Regions from separate parts of the Lysinibacillus sp. NPDC093190 genome, predicted to be linked through region 1. Evidence: riboswitches for the same ligand, from Rfam matches in the RefSeq annotation. Region 1 holds a riboswitch; each other region holds the start of a gene.
What was found. Region 1 has a riboswitch for cobalamin ahead of ACQKOF_RS01635 (nicotinate-nucleotide--dimethylbenzimidazole phosphoribosyltransferase). Riboswitches for the same ligand answer to the same signal wherever they lie in the genome.
Positions count from the first base shown of each region.

Region 2: linked by a shared signal. The riboswitch ahead of ACQKOF_RS06875 (ribonucleoside-diphosphate reductase subunit alpha) and the one ahead of ACQKOF_RS01635 (nicotinate-nucleotide--dimethylbenzimidazole phosphoribosyltransferase) in region 1 are both predicted to bind cobalamin.
Region 3: linked by a shared signal. The riboswitch ahead of ACQKOF_RS17425 (energy-coupling factor ABC transporter permease) and the one ahead of ACQKOF_RS01635 (nicotinate-nucleotide--dimethylbenzimidazole phosphoribosyltransferase) in region 1 are both predicted to bind cobalamin.
Region 4: linked by a shared signal. The riboswitch ahead of ACQKOF_RS04240 (hypothetical protein) and the one ahead of ACQKOF_RS01635 (nicotinate-nucleotide--dimethylbenzimidazole phosphoribosyltransferase) in region 1 are both predicted to bind cobalamin.

Region 1 covers NZ_JBNNVG010000001.1:347,054-349,255, forward strand. The annotation lists gene ACQKOF_RS01630 (DMT family transporter) at 1-114, shown strand, start outside; cobalamin riboswitch at 927-1,101, shown strand; partial or broken gene ACQKOF_RS01635 (nicotinate-nucleotide--dimethylbenzimidazole phosphoribosyltransferase) at 1,215-1,745, shown strand.
Region 2 covers NZ_JBNNVG010000006.1:42,371-44,572, reverse strand. The annotation lists gene ACQKOF_RS06880 (hypothetical protein) at 1-503, shown strand, start outside; cobalamin riboswitch at 614-801, shown strand; gene ACQKOF_RS06875 (ribonucleoside-diphosphate reductase subunit alpha) at 961-2,202, shown strand, end outside.
Region 3 covers NZ_JBNNVG010000023.1:50,018-52,219, reverse strand. The annotation lists gene cbiQ (cobalt ECF transporter T component CbiQ) at 1-359, opposite strand, end outside; gene ACQKOF_RS17430 (energy-coupling factor ABC transporter substrate-binding protein) at 363-635, opposite strand; gene ACQKOF_RS17425 (energy-coupling factor ABC transporter permease) at 637-1,383, opposite strand; cobalamin riboswitch at 1,527-1,711, opposite strand; cobalamin riboswitch at 1,940-2,124, shown strand.
Region 4 covers NZ_JBNNVG010000003.1:131,640-133,841, reverse strand. The annotation lists gene ACQKOF_RS04245 (ABC transporter substrate-binding protein) at 1-544, opposite strand, end outside; gene ACQKOF_RS04240 (hypothetical protein) at 546-1,088, opposite strand; cobalamin riboswitch at 1,285-1,486, opposite strand; gene ACQKOF_RS04235 (hypothetical protein) at 1,714-2,202, opposite strand, start outside.

The DNA of each region.
Region 1 (2,202 bases):
TCGACGATGATTATAGGAGAGAAAATGGCGACCCTACAAATAATAGGAGCTATTCTATTACTCGGCGCAACATGTCTGAGTGAAATAGATAAAACAAAGCGTATATCACAGTAGTAACGAATAAGAAGTTCCTGAAAGCATTTGTGCATAGCAGAAGTTGCACTTTGCCTTTCTACTCTTAATTGACTTCGCTGTGGCAAAAATTGTAGCAGCAACTTAAATCGGAGCTTGTGGAACTGGTATAGTACTACTTTGTACAGCTTGTATTGATGGAGTTTTTATATTAGGTTCATCTAATATTGATAAAAACAAGAAGCCTTCGAATAAAAGGCTTCTTATTTTTTTCTTACTTTTTTAGGGGGCAGTCATGCTATAAAAATAATTTAAGAGACAAGGAACCAAATAAATTAAAATAGTACCTATAGCAAAAACAGATATCACTTTTATCAGTTCTTTTTTAATTTCTTTTTTCAAGATAACACCACCTATAACACTCAATTGTAGTTAACTTAAAAAGTACTTTACATGATATGTTCTACAAATTTATACTAACATCTATTTCTGAATATTCATTCTATTGCGTAAGTGTGAGTGCTTTTTTACTAGTGTAAACGTTATTACTAGTGAATTATTAGCAGTGTGAATTAGCCTTTCATAAGATGAAAAAATATAGTTAATTTGTTTATATTAATCCACTTAATTATATTATTGAAGCTATTAGAAAAACACTTATCTTCAAGACTCAAAATTTTCATACGTATCTGACTGAACTTTCAGTAATAACTGCTATAGCAGTTACTACTTTAGTATTTTGTGTTAAAGTTTTTAAATATGAATAGTTAAGCATATTTAAAAACTTTAAAATTCAACAAAGCTCGAAAATTTTAAATGTTGACACAAAAAACACTTTATCGTACATTTAAAATAATTGCATAAAAGCATTAGGTGCCCATTGCGGGAGAATAGGGAATAAAGTGAAAAGCTTTAGCGGTCCCACCACTGTAAAAGGGAGTTTCATAGAGAATGCCACTAGCATCGCTGGGAAGGTTCTATGAAATGTTGAAATTGAGCCAGGAGACCTGCCTATCTGCTTCGGTTATATAGACGATGGAAAAGTCTGTAGTTTATTTGTTATGGAATAAACTACAGGCTTTTTATTTTTTCTCTAAATCATTCTTCGAGTAACAAGGGCAAAAAAGAAAGGGGAAATTTTCATGCAATTATTACAACAGACGATTCAAAACATTCAAAGTGTTGACCACAAAATGATGGAGCAGGCAAGAGAACGCATAGATGCACTTTGCAAGCCTCCTGGAAGCTTGGGAAGACTAGAGACTCTTGCTGTGCAACTATCCGGAATTACAGGAGAACTATTTCCTGAGATTGATAATAAAGCGATTATTGTCTGTGCCGCAGATCATGGTGTTTGTGATGAAGGGGTGACATCTAATCCACAAAATGTGACGGTCTTTCAAACATTAAATTTTCCTAGAGGAGGGACTGGTGTCTGTGCTATCGCAAAAATCACAGATGCTAAAATTGTCACAGTGGATGTTGGCGTAAAAGAAGATATTCCACATGATGCTGGTGTCATCCTAAAAAAAATTAAATATGGAACGGACAATATGGCAAAAGGTCCTGCTATGTCAAGGGAAGAAGCCATTCAATCTATTGAAGTAGGGATTGAGGTAGCTACGGAAGAAATAAACAAGGGGATAAATGTACTCGGGACAGGTGAAATGGGTAACTAATCTGTTACGATAAATTTAAACAAAACTATACAAATCTGTATAGAAGCATAGATTTATAACAGAATACCCTTCGTATCAAGAGATTGGTGCGAACTCCACGTTAATTGCTTTTAACTCCTAAAGCCTTGTGACCAACGCGGAGCTGGAAACGGCAGACGTAACGGTGCGAAAGCAGAAAAAACAACAAGGATGGCATAAGCTGAAAAAAATTACTCAGTGTCCGTAAAGGATTATCGTGACAACGGAAAACGGTGGCGCTAAGTGCTTTGGCAATGGATGTTTAGCAGCGAACTCCTAAATCTCTAATGAGACAAGGAAGACGTTCAACGACTATCTCCTTGAGGGAGAGTAAAACCGCAAGCGAATGGCGGAAGAAAAATGTGGCTCTTATTTAGAAGATAAGATGAAGATATAGTCTGCGCTTATGTGAAAGCATAAGAGGTCTACTCAT
Region 2 (2,202 bases), on a different contig from region 1:
ATTTTTCAGGGGATACTGCATGGTCTCGTTATGTTGCAGGCATTCAGCAGGTTTTTGATGAAGCTGATCTTAGTTGTCCACAAATAGGCGGTAGTACAGAGTCCAATATGCCGACTCTACAATCAGGTTTGTCTATAACGATGCTAGGTGAGCAGCAAAAACGCACAGCAACTATGCATGAGCAGCTTAGTTGGTACACCTATGGACTACCGCTTGTAGGCAATGAAATCCTTGCACAACCTGAAGATGTCGCACAGCTGCAACCAATTTTTCAGGCGTGGAAAGAGGAAATAGTGCAGCAAGTATGGCCAGTTGGGTCAAAAGGTTTACAGGCAGAATTTACCCGGCTTTTTGGCGAGCAACAAGTTAAAAGTTCGTTAGATGTTGAGAAATCGGCTGGTCCATGTGCAGTAGTTATGCTAGGAATACAGCCAGAAAAAGAGCAGCTAGCACAAAAAAAATTTCCTAGAAATTTTGAAAAACTACGTAAAACTGCATTGTAATTGGGCTTGCTTCGAGAAAATGAAGCACTTTAAAAATTTTAAAGTGCAAAACGCCTATTGCAACAATAAACACAATATGTTAGATTTGTTTAGGAGTTAAAACACAATATATAGTGTTTTGGACGAGCGGTACCAATATGGTTTAAAAGGGAATTCGGAAAAAGAGTCATCTTAGGCCGAAGCTGTCCCCGCAACTGTAAGTGCTGACAAATGATGAATAGGCCACTGTAAAGAACGGGAAGGTCGTCATTTGGAGGAAGCATGAGCCAGGAGACCTGCCGAGATGTTCAAGACAGCAACACATTCTTCGGGGATTGAGAAGTGGAGGCGAGAGATTTGTTCACTTCTTTGTGTGCATGTCCTTCATTTCCATTTCCGATTTTACAGCGATCACGTAACCGATAAATGTTGCGTGATCGCTTTTTGTGTTGCTGAAGGAAAGGGAGAGAATGTATACATGACAATTCATATCGAACAGCAAATGACTAAGCTCAAGAAAAGTTACACGGAGGATGAACTCGAAAGTTTTGTAAGGTTATCGGATCGATGGCTACGAAAAAACGACAATGCCACATTTGAAGCATGGGCAGATGCGATGATTTTACAAACGCTTAGCCTCATTGATGAGGAGGAGCCATACTGGACATTTGTCGCAGCTCAAATTTATTTAGAAAAACTATATGATCAATTTGCAATGCGCCGTGGAGTTTCAGTGAAGGATGTTTATAAAGTTTTCCCAGAACAATTAGCACACTATACAGAAGCTGGTTTGTATCATGAAAGTTTAACAACAAAGTATAGTGAGCAGGAGCTTCAGGAACTCGCTTCTTTTTTAGAATCAAGTCGAGATGAGTTGTTTACGTATATTGGTTTAAAAACATTAATGGACCGCTATGTAGTCCGTGATTACACGAAAACACCAGTGGAGCTACCGCAGGAACGATGGATGGTCATTGCGATGACCCTGATGCAGGATGAAACAGAAAATCGTTTAGAAAAAGTACGTGAATCTTATTGGGCGATGAGTAATTTATATATGACTGTTGCCACACCAACATTATCGAATGCAGGTAAAACACATGGACAGCTATCTAGCTGCTTTATCGATACAGTAGATGATAGTTTACAAAGTATTTATGACACGAATACAGATGTCGCAACATTATCGAAGTACGGCGGTGGCATTGGAGTTTATATGGGCAAAATTCGTAGCCGAGGCTCATCTATTAAAGGCTTTAAAGGTGCATCAAGTGGCGTTTTACCATGGATTAAACAACTTAATAATACGGCGGTTTCAGTCGATCAACTAGGTCAACGACAAGGTGCTATTGCTGTTTATTTAGATATTTGGCATAAAGACGTCTTTACGTTTTTAGATCTACGCTTAAACAATGGGGATGAGCGTCTGCGTGCCCATGATATTTTCACAGGGCTGTGCTTACCGGATTTATTTATGGAAACTGTTGAGGAACGTGGGGAGTGGCATTTATTTGACCCACACGAAGTGCGAGAAATCATGGGCTACTCACTAGAGGATTTCTACGATGAGAAAAAGGGTGAAGGCTCTTTCCGTACTAAATATGAGGAATGTATCGCGAATCCTTTGTTAAGTCGTGAAGTCGTACCAGCCATTGATATTATGAAGCGTATTATGCGTTCACAACTTGAAACGGGCGTACCGTTTATGTTCTATCGAGAT
Region 3 (2,202 bases), on a different contig from region 1:
AAAAGCTGTTGCGCTGTCATGAGGCTCGCACTGCCGATAAAAATCGTCCAACTATTAAGTGAAAATGACCAAATGTGCGTTGGTAGTGTGCTAGTTGTTGGTGCTATAGAAATTAAAATTGACACTAAACTTGATAGTAAAAAAAATCCAGGTAGCAATAGTAATTTTGCATAATATTTTGTAGGAATTTTTGCGCCTAAAATGATAAAAACACTCATCACAATAAATGTAATGAGTGAAATTCGTTCATCTCTCATGATAAGCGACAATATAAGTAGTCCAAGGGATAACGTCATTTTTTCTAGCGGATGAACAGACGCTAATTTATTCAAATAAGCATACTTATCAATGAGTAACATCGTTTAACCCTCTTTATGTTTGCCGCGCATTAAGCCGATGAAATAGCCAATAAATCCAGCGCCAATAGCAGCTTGTAGTGCGAATAATAAGCTTTCAATTTCACCGCTTGGTGGCTCCCATAAGCTTTCAAACCATGGCTCGTAGTTTGCATCTATTTCACTAATTGCTGCTTCCGCTTCGCCGTCAGCCCCCTCGAATTCTGCACCTTTTTGAATAAATAGGGGAACGATCGCTAGTAACACAACAACTGCTAAGAGCAGTAAGTTTTTTTTCATTTTAGTGTGCCTCCTTTGTTGAGAACACACGTAGAGCTTTTAATTCACTCACATTGTATTTTTTCAGGAAATTCATAACGATCACTGTTAAAATTCCTTCACTAACAGCAAGAGGAATTTGTGTTAACGCAAAAATACCAGCAAATTTTGTGAATGAAGCCATAAAGCCTCCGACCTCAGAAGGGAAGGCAAGAGCTAATTGTACAGAAGTGACAACATATGTACCTAAGTCACCAAGCATTGCTGCTAAAAAGACTGCAAGGGAAAAGGATAACCCTATTTTTTGTGAGCCTTTAAATACATAGTAAGCGATAATAGGGCCCATAATTGCCATGGAAAAGGTGTTTGCACCTAATGTTGTAAGCCCACCATGTGCTAAAAGTAAAGCTTGGAATAATAATACGATTGTTCCGATAACACTCATCGCTAATGGTCCAAAAAGAACTGTTCCGAGCCCAACCCCAGTTGGATGCGAGCAGCTCCCTGTTACAGAAGGGATTTTTAAGGCTGATAGCACAAAGGCAAAGGCACCCGATAGACCTAATATCATTTTTGTTTCAGGATTTTCATCAATGGTTTTACGAATAGAACGTAATCCTAAAATAATAAATGGAATCGAAATGACCCACCAAAAAATCGCCCATTCGATTGGTAAAAAACCCTCCATAATATGCATCGCAAATGCACGATTTGGCACGAATAAAAATGCCAATAAGAAATAACTAAGCTTCCAAGCTGAGAATTTCAAAAATCTCTCCTCCTCACATTAATATTTTTCGAATTAGTATGCGAAAATAAAAAAACACTTCTCCAACTTTGGAAAAGTGCATAGCTAAAAAAGTAAATAAAATTCTAATCTGCTAAGCCGCACACCCATCCTCGTAGGTTGAAACGATCACATATTTTTCGGCAGGTCTCCTGGCTTTAGTTCAACGTTTTATAGGCCTTCCCATCCTTTGGACAGTGACATTATCTATAAAACTCTCTAGTACAGTGGCGGGACCGCGCCGGACTTGAACCGGCTTCCCTTTTAAGCGAAATGATGAACAATTCGCACCGAAAAAAGATGAAGTTGTGAGATTTCACGACAAAGTGTAACATGATTTTCCATATATATGCTATACTTTTTGTGAAAAAATTTTCAATTGAGGATCTATGTCGAAAATTCGGATAAATTGAAAACGAATGTGATATTTTTCTATAAAAAATTAATAAAAATGTCACAAATTAAAAAAGAAATATTGAATTTTTTAAATAATAAGATATGATAGAAACAGTTTTCTATTACATGAAAGATCATAAATTCATATAAAACATCCATAAGTGCTTGAATATTTTCAAGATAATAGGGAAATCGGTGAAAATCCGATACAGCCCCCGCTACTGTAATAGCTGATGAAATCGCGGATGCCACTAGTGAAAACTTAGGAAGGCGCGAAAGTAAAAAGAAGCTTAAGTCAGGAAACCTGCTTATGTGATGATGCATGCAAACTTTTCGGAGGGAGAAGTTGAAGCGAGAGCGAGTACCTGTATATATTCGTTTTTCTTTGGCTTCTACTACCTTTAC
Region 4 (2,202 bases), on a different contig from region 1:
CTTCATTTAACTTGTCGCCTTTATCTTTGATTCCCATAACCGTTGCGATTTGTTGGATATCCCCATAAACATCATCAAATGATTTAGCTGATTGAATGGCAAACACTTTAATACCTGCGTCTTCGAGACCTTTTAAGGCATTTAAATTTTCATCATCGCCTCCAGTTGTATAGGCAATAACGACATCTGGCTTTAACGCTAAAATACGCTCACTATTGAATTTTACAGAATCAGAAACACGCTCAATTTTTTGCGCTTCTTCTGGATACGTATCATGCTCAGTTGCACCAACGATTTTATCACCCACACCTAGAGCAAATAGAACTTCTGTATTACTTGGTTGCAATGAAACAACAGTTTTAGGTACAGCATTAAACTCTACTTCTACGCCGCGGTCATCCTTAACTTTATAGCTAGTTTTCTCAACTTGTTGATCTTCCTTAGAAATAGTCTCTTTATTAGTATCCTCTTTCGTGCCACAGCCAACTAATACGAGTGCTAGCATAAATACAGAAAGCCATTGTAGCTTAAACATTTTCTTCATTTCATTGATTCTCCTTTTTCTTTTTCATCGGGTATGACTTACTAATAAACGGTATTTCAGCAATACCAGCCCGCTGATTCATAAAGACAGCCATTACAAAAAATACATTGGCTAGTAATCCTAAATAATCAAAGAGAATAGCAGGTATTTCCCGTTCTTCAGATACTATGTGCAAAACGCGATATGATTTTTTCGACTCACTACGGCATAAATGTAATGCAGTAGCAGCCTCTGTTCCTTGAGGTAATACAAAGTTTTGTATTTCCTCTTTAACATGACTAACATAGAAATCATAGCGATCACTAAGCCAAGTCAAATCATCTTCGGTTACCGCTAATTTACCTCGGACTGAGCCATTTACATGGTAAGCCATTGGTAAAATGGCTAGTAAATCATCTGCTACTACCTCTACTGTTTCCTTTTTTACCGCCGCCAAAGCGACGCCAATATGTGTTGTAAGGCTATCCGTTCGAATTTCAAAATCTACCGTTGATGCCTTTTCACGCATAAATGGATAACAAGAATAACGTGCATCTTTTTTCAAATCTAAGTCCCCGCTTTCCTTCGTGAAAAATTCTTTAACACTCTCCTTAGGATTTCATCAGGTGAATTATAAGTGTACATAAAAAAAACGTTGTTTCCACTCCTAAGGAAACAACAAAAATAACATAAAAATTGTCGTATAGATACGACATAGCCTATGTATTTGCCGCATATTCTCCTAGCTTCCGAAGAGTTATCTACACGTTCAAACAAAGGTCGGTCTCCTGGCTTGTACAGTTCATTCAATCACGTTGTGAGTCATAAAAAACCTTCCCATCAAATAATTCGACAGTGGTATATCTTTATGATTCCTGTACTTACAGTTGCGGAAACAGCTTCGGTTTTTCACCGAATTCCCGATTATGCTATAGTTCAGCACCCTTATTCTGCAAGAATTATTCACTTGTAAAGCAGTTTAACATAGATTGATAGGAAAAAATAGCTGTGGAATTTGAATAAACAAATACGATGGATAAAAATCATGCATGTATTACCTTTTACACGCGGATATTCTCACTGCCCCCATGGGTATTCATCCTGATCGTGCAGTCGTTTTATTTTTTCATACTTTATAAAAACTATTTCTTAACGAAAGTATTGCGCAAAAAATAGACATTTCATAACTTTTAACGGATGGCATTCATATATTTCTTTTTGTATTTAACATCTCTCTCTTCCTCAATTAAACGCTGTGCAATCTCTAGTAGTTTTGGGTCATTCGTTGCATCGAATAACTTTTTAAAGGATACAATAATATCATAGCGTATTAATGTCGGGTGCTTTTCGTCTAAGCATATTTGAAATCTTTTCGCCAAATATGAAACGACTAAATCTCTTTGTACCTGCCCTGCTAAACCTATTCTCCAAATTGCCTGTAAAGTATGCCTCGCAGTCACTGTTTTTTCATCATACGTTACGGCCCAAATCTTTAAGAAGTCCTCTAATACTCTTTCTTCAGGATCACTTTTTGCTGCCAATGCGCATAAAAATTGTGCAGCACTTGCACGCACATGTTCGTTTTTGTATGTAAGAGCCTGAACAAGTTGTTCCCAAACTGAATATGTCCAATCAACTGGTTCCTGCATAATTTTCATTAATCCTTCGTATGATTTGTA